DNA from 3 places in the Butyrivibrio sp. XBB1001 genome. Region 2 is predicted to be linked to each of the others. Evidence: predicted binding sites of a transcription regulator. Region 2 holds the regulator's gene; each other region holds the start of a gene.
The links. The regulator HrcA, encoded in region 2, represses chaperone genes, less so after heat shock. The targets are predictions, from matches to a motif close to TGTTAGCACTCNNNNNNNNNGAGTGCTAACA.

Region 1 (3,475 bases), on a different contig from region 2:
TTTTTAAGCTGACTGGGATCAGGGGAACTGGCAAGACGGTTACGCTTACTGCAATTGAGAGATATTTCAGGGAGCAGGATGATTGGATTGTAGTAGACATTCGGTCTGATTCAGAGATCATAAGCGAGATTGTTGCTAAGCTTTATAGTGAGATTCCCTTTATTACTAGCTTTGTTGATGCAAGTCTCAATCTTTCTGCCTTTGGAATAGGACTTAATCTTTCCAAAAAAAGTCCTGTAGCCAGCATCGATTATGCATTGGAAGCTCTTTTGGAACATATGAAGAAGCATGGGAAAAAGCTCCTTATCACAATCGATGAGGCTCGCAAGACTAAGAGTATTACTGGATTTATTCAGGAGTTCCAGATACTTATCAGGAAGGAACTTCCAATTTTTGCTATTTTGGCAGGTTTATATGAGGACATTGAGAGTCTTGAAAATGCTGATGGTCTGACTTTTTTCCTAAGGGCGACCAAGTATGAGATGAAGCCTCTTAACGTGACCTATATCAGAGATGATTACAAGAACACCTTGGGCGTTTCCTACGAGGAGGCCGAGAAAATGGCGTTTATGACTAAGGGCTATGCCTATGCGTATCAGGCTCTTGGCAAGTATATGTGGGATTATAAGGCAAAAGAGCTTACGGATGAGGTCTTAAAGAGCTTTGATGAGATTCTTGCTGATAAGGTATACAAGAAGATTTGGAGCGAGCTTGCGCCAAATGACAGGTGGTTCCTTCAGTTTATAGCTAAAAAGGATAGTATGCCAGTCAGTGAATTACTTGAAATGACTAGGAAGAGTCATAGTGAGTGGTCAATTCCACGCGCAAGGCTTAAAGAGAAAGGCATAATAGATGTTGAGAGCAGAGGAGTGATAAAGCTGCTCCTACCTAGATTTAAGGAATTTATTGACACTCAGTTATAAAGAAATATGGGAAAAAGAAAGCCCTCCGCATCCTGGCTGATGAGCCAGAGTGCGGAGGGCATTTACATCAATCCTTCACTTCAATTCTTGCAGCTTCTTCTTTTTCAGGAAGGGCTTCCTTTTTAGGGATGTTGACTGTGAGGACGCCATTTCTGTACTGGGCAATGATGTCCTCAGGTTTGAGGTTCTCAACGCGGAAGGATCTCTGGTAGGAGGAAGATCTGCGCTCGCGGCGGATGTACTTGCCGCCTTCATCCTTCTCATCCTTGTTCTCACTGTGCTGAGCGGAAATTGTGAGGATATCGTTTTTAAGATCAATATTGATGTCTTCCTTGTTAAATCCAGGAAGTTCAGCCTCCAGCTGATAGGAATCCTCTTTCTCAATAACATCGGTTCTCATGAGGCTTGCACCAGCAAATCCGTTTCTGTCAGAAAGAGCTGTGTTCTGGTGATCTCTAGCGGCTCTGTCATTCTGGCAGGCGCCATCTCTGCAGGTTCCGTTCTCTGTCCAGTTCCAGAATCCTCTGTTAAAGAAATCATCCATCTCATCAAAAATATCATTATTACTCCAAAGCATAGGCATTAACATAAAAATCACGCTCCTTTTCTATAAATATTTGTTGTAGTGGTTTTGTGAATATTAGGTGTCAGCAGTATATTTCTGGTGGTATATGTTGTGTTAAATATAATTAGCACTCAACAGAGAGGGCTGCTAACAATTTGTATAAGTATGTTATAGAACAAGTGTAACAAGATGTCAACAGTTCTTTTACCAGATAAAAAATAAAATAATTATAAATTGCGCTTAAAATCAGGAAATTACTGGGCTTGACGGCTAGTATAAAGAAGTATAAAATTATGATAGTAGTATAAAGAAATATAAAAAAGTATAAAGGAATATAGTGAATATAAAGTAGGAGGTCATTTGCAAAATGGGCAATCCTTTTTCTTTATCTTTCGGCAAGAAACCGGGAGAGTATATATCCAGAATTACGCAGACTAATGAGGTTTTAGAGACTTTTCAGGACGATGAACCTTCTAATCAGGTTTACATGGTCACTGGGGCTAGAGGAACTGGCAAGACTGTCATGATGACTAGCATTGCAGAGGAATTGAGGCGCGATAAGAGGTGGATTGTCGTTGAACTTAATCCTGAGCGTGATATGTTGCAGAAGCTGGCAGCAGATCTGTATGCAATTCCGGAGATGCATGCTCTTTTTATCAAGGCTAAACTCGATTTTTCTGCGCTTGGGCTTGGGGTATCTATAGAGAATGCGGCACCGGTTACTGATATAGAGGTAGCGCTGGATAAGATGCTGTCTCATGTGCAGAAGGCTGGCAAGAGGCTTCTTATCACAGTGGATGAGGTGACGAATTCTTCCAATATCAAGATTTTTTCCGCTGCTTTTCAGATCTTCTTGAGAAAAGATTATCCGGTATTCCTCATAATGACTGGATTATACGAGAATATCTATGATTTGCAGAATGAGAAGTCACTTACATTTTTGTATAGAGCGCCCAAGGTTAATCTTGAGCCGTTAAATTATACGGCTATAGTTGCAAGATATAAGGGGGTTTTTGACATCTCGCAGGACAAGGCTGAGGAAATGGCCAAGCTTACTAAGGGTTACTCATATGCTTTTCAGGTATTGGGATATCTGGTCTGGCAGAACAGGGACAAGGAACTTCAGGACATTATTCCGGAGTATGATCAGTACTTGGAAGAGTATGTATATGCCAAGATTTGGGATGAATTATCTGAGAAAGACAGATCAGTGGTAAAAGAGATGTGCCTTTCAGGCCATACAAATGTCACGGAAATTCGAAATGCACTAGGGATGACCACGCCAGAATTTTCTGTGTACAGAGACAGGCTTAAGAGAAAAGGGCTGATAAATGCAAACCAGAGGGGTTATATTTTCTTGATTCTCCCAAGACTGGAAGCGTTTGTTAAGATGAGAACCTGATCAGGAAAATGGAGCACTAAATGCGGATTATTGGATTGTATTAAAAGTAATTTAGAGTTGTGAGTTGGTGAGGAGAAGTTAAGTATGGAGGAAGTTTTGAATATCTTTTTAAAATATATACTGCCCTTTGTGGTGGCGTGGATTTTGAACCTTATAATGGGGAAGGTTTTTAGCAAGGAGCGTCTTCGCGGCAAGCTCCACCTGATCTTTTTAAAGGGCATTATTATGGCCTTCTTCTGGGCTGTGGCAGCTCTTTTTGCTCTGAGCGGGATTCCGGCCTTTTCCAAGACCTGGGAGACAGCGCTTGCTTCCTCTGGAATTGTAGCGGTTGTAATAGGTCTTGCGGCCCAGTCAACTCTTAGTAACGTGTTTGCAGGGATCGCGCTGTCGGCGTCAAGGTCCAGGCCTTTTGATATTGGGGACAGGGTAGCGATTGATTCAATTGACCCGGGATTTGTTGAGGATATTACCCTTCGCCACACAGTGATAAAGACCTATCAGAATGAGCGTATTTACGTGCCTAACTCTACTGTTGGAAGTGCTACTATCATCAATTACACCCAGGACCGCTCTTACTCTTTTCCA
Region 2 (3,475 bases):
GTGAAGGTTAGGATCGAATTCCTTACCCACAGCTTCAATTGGGGTTACTCCAAGATTTTCAAGTTCTTTGATAAGCTGCTTGTAAATCTTGTTCATACCGTCTGCAAAAGCTCCATCCTTTTCTGCCTCTGGAACTGCTGCAAGGCCTCTCTCGAAATTATCTATAACGGGAAGAAGTTTCTCAAGGACACTACCCTGGCCCTGTTCAAACATCTGAGCCTTTTCCTTGTCTGTTCTCTTCCTGAAGTTATCAAACTCGGCCATCTGTCTCATGACACGGTCATTGAGTTCTTCAACTTTTTCTTTAAGCGGATCCTTTTTCTCTTTCTTGGCAAAAGGTCCTTTCTTCTTGGGAGCTTCAGCATCTGCAGGCGCCTCAGCCTTGTCCGCTGAATCCTTATTTTCTGTTTCCTTGCTCTCTGTTTCCTTGTTCTCGGATTCCTTGTTCTCCGCTCTCTCTTCTGCTTCCTGTTCGAGCTCTTCCATGATATCTTCGAGAACCTCTTTCTCCTGCTCGGAAACCTGTTTCTCTTTCTTGTCTGTATTACTCAAATCGATTGCCTCCTGATGATAATCACTAATCTATGTCAAACTGCGCTAGTTCTTCTTGTAAAGGTCATCCAGCGCATGTCTCATATTCTTAAGAGTTGAAATAACCTTATCGTAGTCCATTCGCTTAGGTCCGATGATACCTACAGTTCCCTTCATTCCATCGCCTAGTTCATAGGTTGCTGTAACTACGCTGCAATCCTTCATGGCCTGTACAGGAGTTTCATTACCAATATAAACCTGTATTCCAGTCTCCTCAGTATCTGCTGAAAGAGTTCCCTCAACAATACTTGTAAGATCCTTGGTATCTTCGAAAGTGCTGATCAGCTCACTTGCCTTGGCACTGTCTGTAAGTTCCGGATACTTGAAAATATTCATTGTTCCGCTTGTGTAAATCTGCAGATCTTCATCAGCTGTGATGGATTCTGCTGCGGCATCTATAACATTGCCAATGATCTCACTGTGGATACCTGCCTCCTGTTTAACAGCAGCTATTAGGCCTAAGTTAATATCCTCAACTGCAAGACCATCAAGTCTTGTATTCATAAGGATGTTAAGCTTGAGCATTGTGGCATCATCTAAAACCTCCTCTACTGGGATGATCTTGTTCTTGATGACATTGCCCTCAATTACTATAGTAGCTAAAAGATGACCCTCGTCCACCTTGGAAATCTGTATGAATTTAAGCTTATTCTTCCTGATCTGAGGAGCAGAGATCATAGTTGCGTAGTTGGTATCTACGGCCAATGTCTTGGCAACCTGCTTGAGCAGATTCTCAAGCTTCTCTTCCTTGTCAAGAAGCATTTCCTTCATGTTCTCAACTTCCTGCTCTTTATCCCTTAGCATTTCATCTACATATACTCTGTAGCCCTGATCTGAAGGGATACGACCTGCTGAAGTATGAGGCTGTAAAATAAGTCCCATCTCTTCAAGGTCTGCCATCTCATTTCTGATTGTGGCTGAGCTAAGATTAAGATCTGTGTACTTGGAAATTGTACGACTTCCTACAGGCTCTCCTGTTTCCAAGTAGTTCTTAACTATGGCATGAAGTATTTTTCTTTTTCTCTCGTCTAGTTCCATAGGCCCTTCCTCTGCATTCACCGGTTAAATTCATTGGAATGGTATTTTTGAGTGTTAGCACTCACTAGGTTTGAGTGCTAACATCTTCTGTATCATAAAATATCACTCCCTACATCCAATGTCAACCTCTACATTTATTAATAATGTATGAAATATCAAAATGTAGAAAAAAAGAGACCCACATCTCAATTGATGCAGGTCTCTTCCTTATTTAATGTGATTTCTTATCAGCCACCGATAACACCAAGAAGCTTAGTTACAGTAACCTTAACTGGAGCTGAAGGCTCTGAATCATAAGATGGTGAACCTGTCTGGTGAGCAACTACCTTATAGTAGTAGTCCTTCTGGCCTACGAATACATTAAGGAGTGAATCGCCCTTAGAAGTACCAATCTTCTGGTAAGGTCCCTCTTCAGCCTTTGCACGATATACTACGTAGTAATCTGCGTTCTCATCCTTTGTCCACTTGATCTCTACGCCGCCAACTACCTGTGTAGCTGTAACGTTCTGAGGAGTAACTGGCTTATTTCTTCCAACTGAAACCTGATCTTCGATAACAGTTGCAGGAACTACCTCCTGATCCTCATTGTTGATACCAAATACCTCTGTCTTGATAACAGTGTCCTGAGCCTTAGTCCAGTCCTTAACAGCAAACTTTACGTGTAGAACCTTTCCGCTGCGGCTCTTTGGCTTAGCATTAACATAAGCAAATGCTACACCCTTTGAATCCTCATCTGAATAATCGCTATTGAAGTCCTCTATGTCAAAATTAACTTTATCAGCTGCCTTTGTCAGCTCAAGTACCTCAGGATCGTATGTTACAGCAACTCTACCATCTGTAGTAGTAACTGTATCAAGATTAAGATCATAAGTAACTGTCTGCTTTGAATCCCTTCCATCAACAGTAACACTTGTGTGAAGTGGGGCAACATCTGCTGCCGCAACTGTCTGTGCTGGTGCTACTGAGAAAAGAACTGCTGCTGTTAATCCGAGAACGACTCCCCTATTCAATAATTTAATCATCATTCTCTCCTCCTACAACTTCTTCATTTGAACCAGCCTCTCCAGCCTGATCCTCTACTACTTCATCATCAGAAGCGCCTGTAGATGCCTCGTCAGATGCCTCTTCTACTACCTCAGAAGAAGCTGCTACTGCTGCATCATCTGTCTTTTCATCTTCAGCAACTACGCTTGAAGCCTCACTTGATGCCTCTGAAGCGCTGTTATCTGCCTTAGCTGCTCTTGCAGCCTTGATCTGCTCAAAACGTGCTCTGAACTCTGCTGGAACATCATCTGGAAGGTTCTCAGGAAGTTCTTTATTGCCCTCATAAAGCTCATCATTTACGATAACTTTGATCTGAGCTGTAAGGTGCTCGCCATCAACTGTTGTGTTGATAGTCTTTGCTGTAACTATGCATTCACCCTCACTAAATGTAAGGAAAAGGCCTGATGAAAGAACATAGCAAACATCCTCATCTGAAGATGACCATGTAACACCATCAGCATCCTCTGCAAGCCAGTCAGGGCCAACAGTTGCTGTAAAGTTATCCATTACCCATGTTCCGAGAATGATCTCTTCACCCTGGTCAATTGTGATAGATTCAACGAACTGTGTCTCTTCATGGTCTGTATTGTTAATGCGATACTCAACAATGTTAAGAGCATAGTCTGCTACATCAATAAAGATCTTCTTATCATAATTATTGATTGTTACTACAGTCTCAGCACCTTCTTCTGTCTGGTTGATAGCATGCTTCTCAAGTGTCTTTCCGTCCTTGTCATATACAAGAAGTGCTGCTACATAACGGTTATCCTTAACTGTTACATCGATCTTTGTTGGATCTTCA
Region 3 (3,475 bases), on a different contig from region 2:
TATGGCTCAATGCCGATGGCTACTATGTTCCTGCGAGCCAGCTCCATACCTGCATCTGACATGTACTCAACGCTTGCGTTTCCGCCTGGAATCAGCATTACTGCAGGTGCAGGATTCTCTCTGGTTGCGCTCTTTGGCTTGAATACTTCAAGACTGATCGCAACACCCCTGTCTGTCATGACGGACAGACGTCTCATCTCTACATTTCCCCCGTCAGTCATAGTGCTATAGGCAATAATGAGACCTATAAAGAAGACTGCAAGTGAAACCAGAAATACTTTTGTTAGTTTTTGCTTTTCTTTCATTTCATACCATCCCCTTTATTTTTTTGTAGGAAAGAACTTCCCCATATATCAAATGTATCGCTGAAAAAGTTTTCATACAATTGGCGGTGATAAGATTGAAAATTCAATCAATTTTTGATCAAATTTGATATAATATAATCAAAATCGATCATCTCAGGAGAGGCATATATCATGCTTAAGACCGAACGTTATTCCAAAATATATGATCTGGTAAAAGATAAAAAAAGTGTTACAGTTCAGTATCTTAGCAGAAAACTGTACACCTCTGAGGCGACGATCCGCAGAGATCTGGCAGATATGGAAAAGAGCAACCTAATAAAAAGGGTGTGGGGCGGAGCTATGCTTCCAACAGTAAATAAGGATGCACCTCTTTTTGTCAGAGAGCAGACTAACCAGGCGGCCAAGGAAAAAATAGCCAGGATCGCTGCAAGATTTCTTCATAATTCATGCTCGGTTTTCATGGACCCAAGCTCCACCTGCCTACCTCTGATACAATATATGAAGGACCTGAAAAACATTGTAGTAGTTACAAACTCCCTTCATGTAAGTAAGATGCTTGCCAATGAGACAGAGGCTTCCATTATTATTCTGGGCGGACATGTTTATGAAGGTACAATACTGGCGGGGCGCACTGTTGTAGAGGCTGTCAGGCAGTATCATACAGATCTGATGTTTTTTTCCTGCAGCGGAATATCAGCTTCTGCAGGCCTTACCAGCCTTGAACCACGTGTGGTGGAGGTAAGCCAGGAGATGATGCGACATACTTCAAAGAGGATTCTCCTAGCAGATAGCAGTAAAGTCGGAGTTGAAACACTGCTGACTTTATCTGATTTGTCTGTGCTTGACTATGTGATCATGGAGAAAGTTCCTGATGATCCGGAGCTTGTGAGAATACTAGGAGACAGACTTATAACTGAGTAATATGTATCTAGTAAATCAGTAGTATCAGGGAGTAGTAGACATGAATTATTCAGTAGAAATCAACGGAATACAGGTTGACGCCACATACAGTGAAGGTGCTGTAAAAGAGATTTTTTTACCACTACTTAGGAATTTGACTAAGATACAGAAGGAAAAGAAAAGACGAATATTGGTCTTGCTTGCAGCTCCTCCTGGAACTGGAAAGAGCACTCTTTGCAGCTTCCTTGAGAAGCTATCATCAGAATACGATGATATTACTAATGTTCAGGCCATAGGAATGGATGGATTTCACAGAAGGCAGGAATATCTTACATCACATACAACAATTAGAGATGGAAAAGAAATAAAAATGGTTGAGATAAAGGGGGCACCCATTACCTTTGACCTTGAGAAGCTTACAAGTGCCATAGAAAAAGTGACTTCAGGCGTAGACTGCTTCTGGCCCACCTATGACAGACATTTGCACAATCCAATAGAAGATGCCATACATATAACAGAGCCAATAGTCCTTTTAGAGGGCAATTATCTTTTATTGGAAGAGGAAGGCTGGCAAAATCTTAGAAAATATGCGGATTACACAATTAGCCTTGCTGCTGATGAGCAAATGCTAAGGGACAGACTTATTGACAGAAAGATGAAGAGCGGAAATGACAGAGAGACCGCCACTTCTTTTGTTGACTACAGTGATATGGTAAATGTCAGGCTATGTCTTGAAAAGACCGCCCTAGCAGATTTGCGGCTATGGGTCGATGGTGACAGTAATTTTGTCATGTAAAACATAATACAATTTTATCCAAATTAGCACTCTCTATTGACGAGTGCTAATTATGGTGTTATATATAAAGTAGAACAAAGGAACAGAGAAGACCGTTAGGACTTACAGCTTCCTAAGATCCAAACCCTCCGTCCCAATGCTCAATAACAGTTAACAATTGTTCTTGTGCAAAGGAGGTATGTATTATGTTAGCACCTAGTATTTTTGAAGAGAATTTTATTGATGATCTGTTTGGTTTCCCAATGAGAGAATTCGATGACATGGAGCGTAAACTCTATGGCAGAAAAGCTAACAGGATGATGAAGACTGATATCAGGGAGAAGGACGACAACTATGAAGTATCAATCGACCTGCCAGGCTTCAAGAAGGAAGAGATAACAGTAGAACTTAATAACGGTTATCTTACAATCAGCGCTGCTAAGGGTCTTGATAAAGACCAGAATGACAAGAAGGGCAAACTCATCAGGCAGGAGAGATACGCAGGATCCATGACAAGGAGTTTCTACATTGGCGATAATGTAGAGAAGGAAGACATTGAGGCTACCTACAGGCACGGTGTACTTACGCTGACACTGGCCAAGAAAGCCTTGGAGAAGAAGATTCCAGAAAAGAATCTGATAGCTATTGAGGGATAATATATAAAAATCAAACATAAATGATTCGGAATAGCCCGGCACAGATGTGCCGGGCTATTTTTTCTGTATGAAGAATCTAGAACGCTGCAAGTAACATGCTTTCTTCATAAAGAATCTAGAACGCTGCAAGCGATATTATTTTTTTAGAAAAAACATAAATATATGCTATAATAAATCGCACAAAATGTTATAGCGTGCAACATTAAGAAAATTACAAGTGTTGACCGTAAAAAACCTATGCATTAAAATTTTAATGTGGGATTAATTATCGTTATTCAGATAGGAATAGCCATATGAAAGACGTAAGTTTTCATGAAATAATCATATCCAGAGATGATCAGAGGATAATTTCTGCAGATGCAGAAGTTTATGATGCTCTTGGCGATTTTGTTGTTAAGCCTATGTATGAGCTGATTGCCGTCGAGGATATGGAAATATATAAAAAAAATATCAAGAATTGCGATGGCACCTTTTATCCCAGTAAAATCCTGGCTCCTGATACTATGTATTACACTTATATGCGGGCACAGGATGATAATGATCTGATAAGGCTTACTGTAGTCAATGCGCAGGATTTTTTAAATGCGCATTCTTCTCTAATGAAGGCAATTAACGCTTATAGAACACAGCTTGATCTGTACGAGGATGTTTTTTTTGAGTACGACAAGGATCTTGGAACAGTGGAGATATATAATACTGAGCGTGCATATTTTGATACAGGAACTTATTCCATTAGTGAATTTGAGGAGCTTTTGCTTGCTAAGGCGGATGAAGAGCAGCGGCATGCCGTTAAGAGCTTTATAACCCAGGTTAAATCTGGTGTAGGCAGGAGCACTACT

Region 1: G631_RS0105965 (Hsp20/alpha crystallin family protein) is a predicted target of HrcA. The motif match lies at 1,611-1,641, and genes of this name have one in related genera.
Region 3: G631_RS0113360 (Hsp20/alpha crystallin family protein) is a predicted target of HrcA. The motif match lies at 2,023-2,053, and genes of this name have one in related genera.

The regions. Positions count from the first base shown of each region.
Region 1 covers NZ_AUKA01000003.1:201,384-204,858, forward strand. The annotation lists gene G631_RS0105960 (ATP-binding protein) at 1-923, shown strand, start outside; gene G631_RS0105965 (Hsp20/alpha crystallin family protein) at 991-1,512, opposite strand; gene G631_RS0105970 (ATP-binding protein) at 1,856-2,890, shown strand; gene G631_RS0105975 (mechanosensitive ion channel family protein) at 2,975-3,475, shown strand, end outside.
Region 2 covers NZ_AUKA01000007.1:54,491-57,965, reverse strand. The annotation lists gene grpE (nucleotide exchange factor GrpE) at 1-552, opposite strand, end outside; gene hrcA (heat-inducible transcriptional repressor HrcA) at 598-1,629, opposite strand; gene G631_RS0107875 (hypothetical protein) at 1,857-2,654, opposite strand; gene G631_RS18500 (S8 family serine peptidase) at 2,644-3,475, opposite strand, start outside.
Region 3 covers NZ_AUKA01000017.1:63,224-66,698, forward strand. The annotation lists gene G631_RS0113345 (alpha/beta hydrolase) at 1-305, opposite strand, end outside; gene G631_RS0113350 (DeoR/GlpR family DNA-binding transcription regulator) at 477-1,226, shown strand; gene G631_RS0113355 (nucleoside/nucleotide kinase family protein) at 1,267-2,001, shown strand; gene G631_RS0113360 (Hsp20/alpha crystallin family protein) at 2,187-2,636, shown strand; gene G631_RS0113365 (GGDEF domain-containing protein) at 2,930-3,475, shown strand, end outside.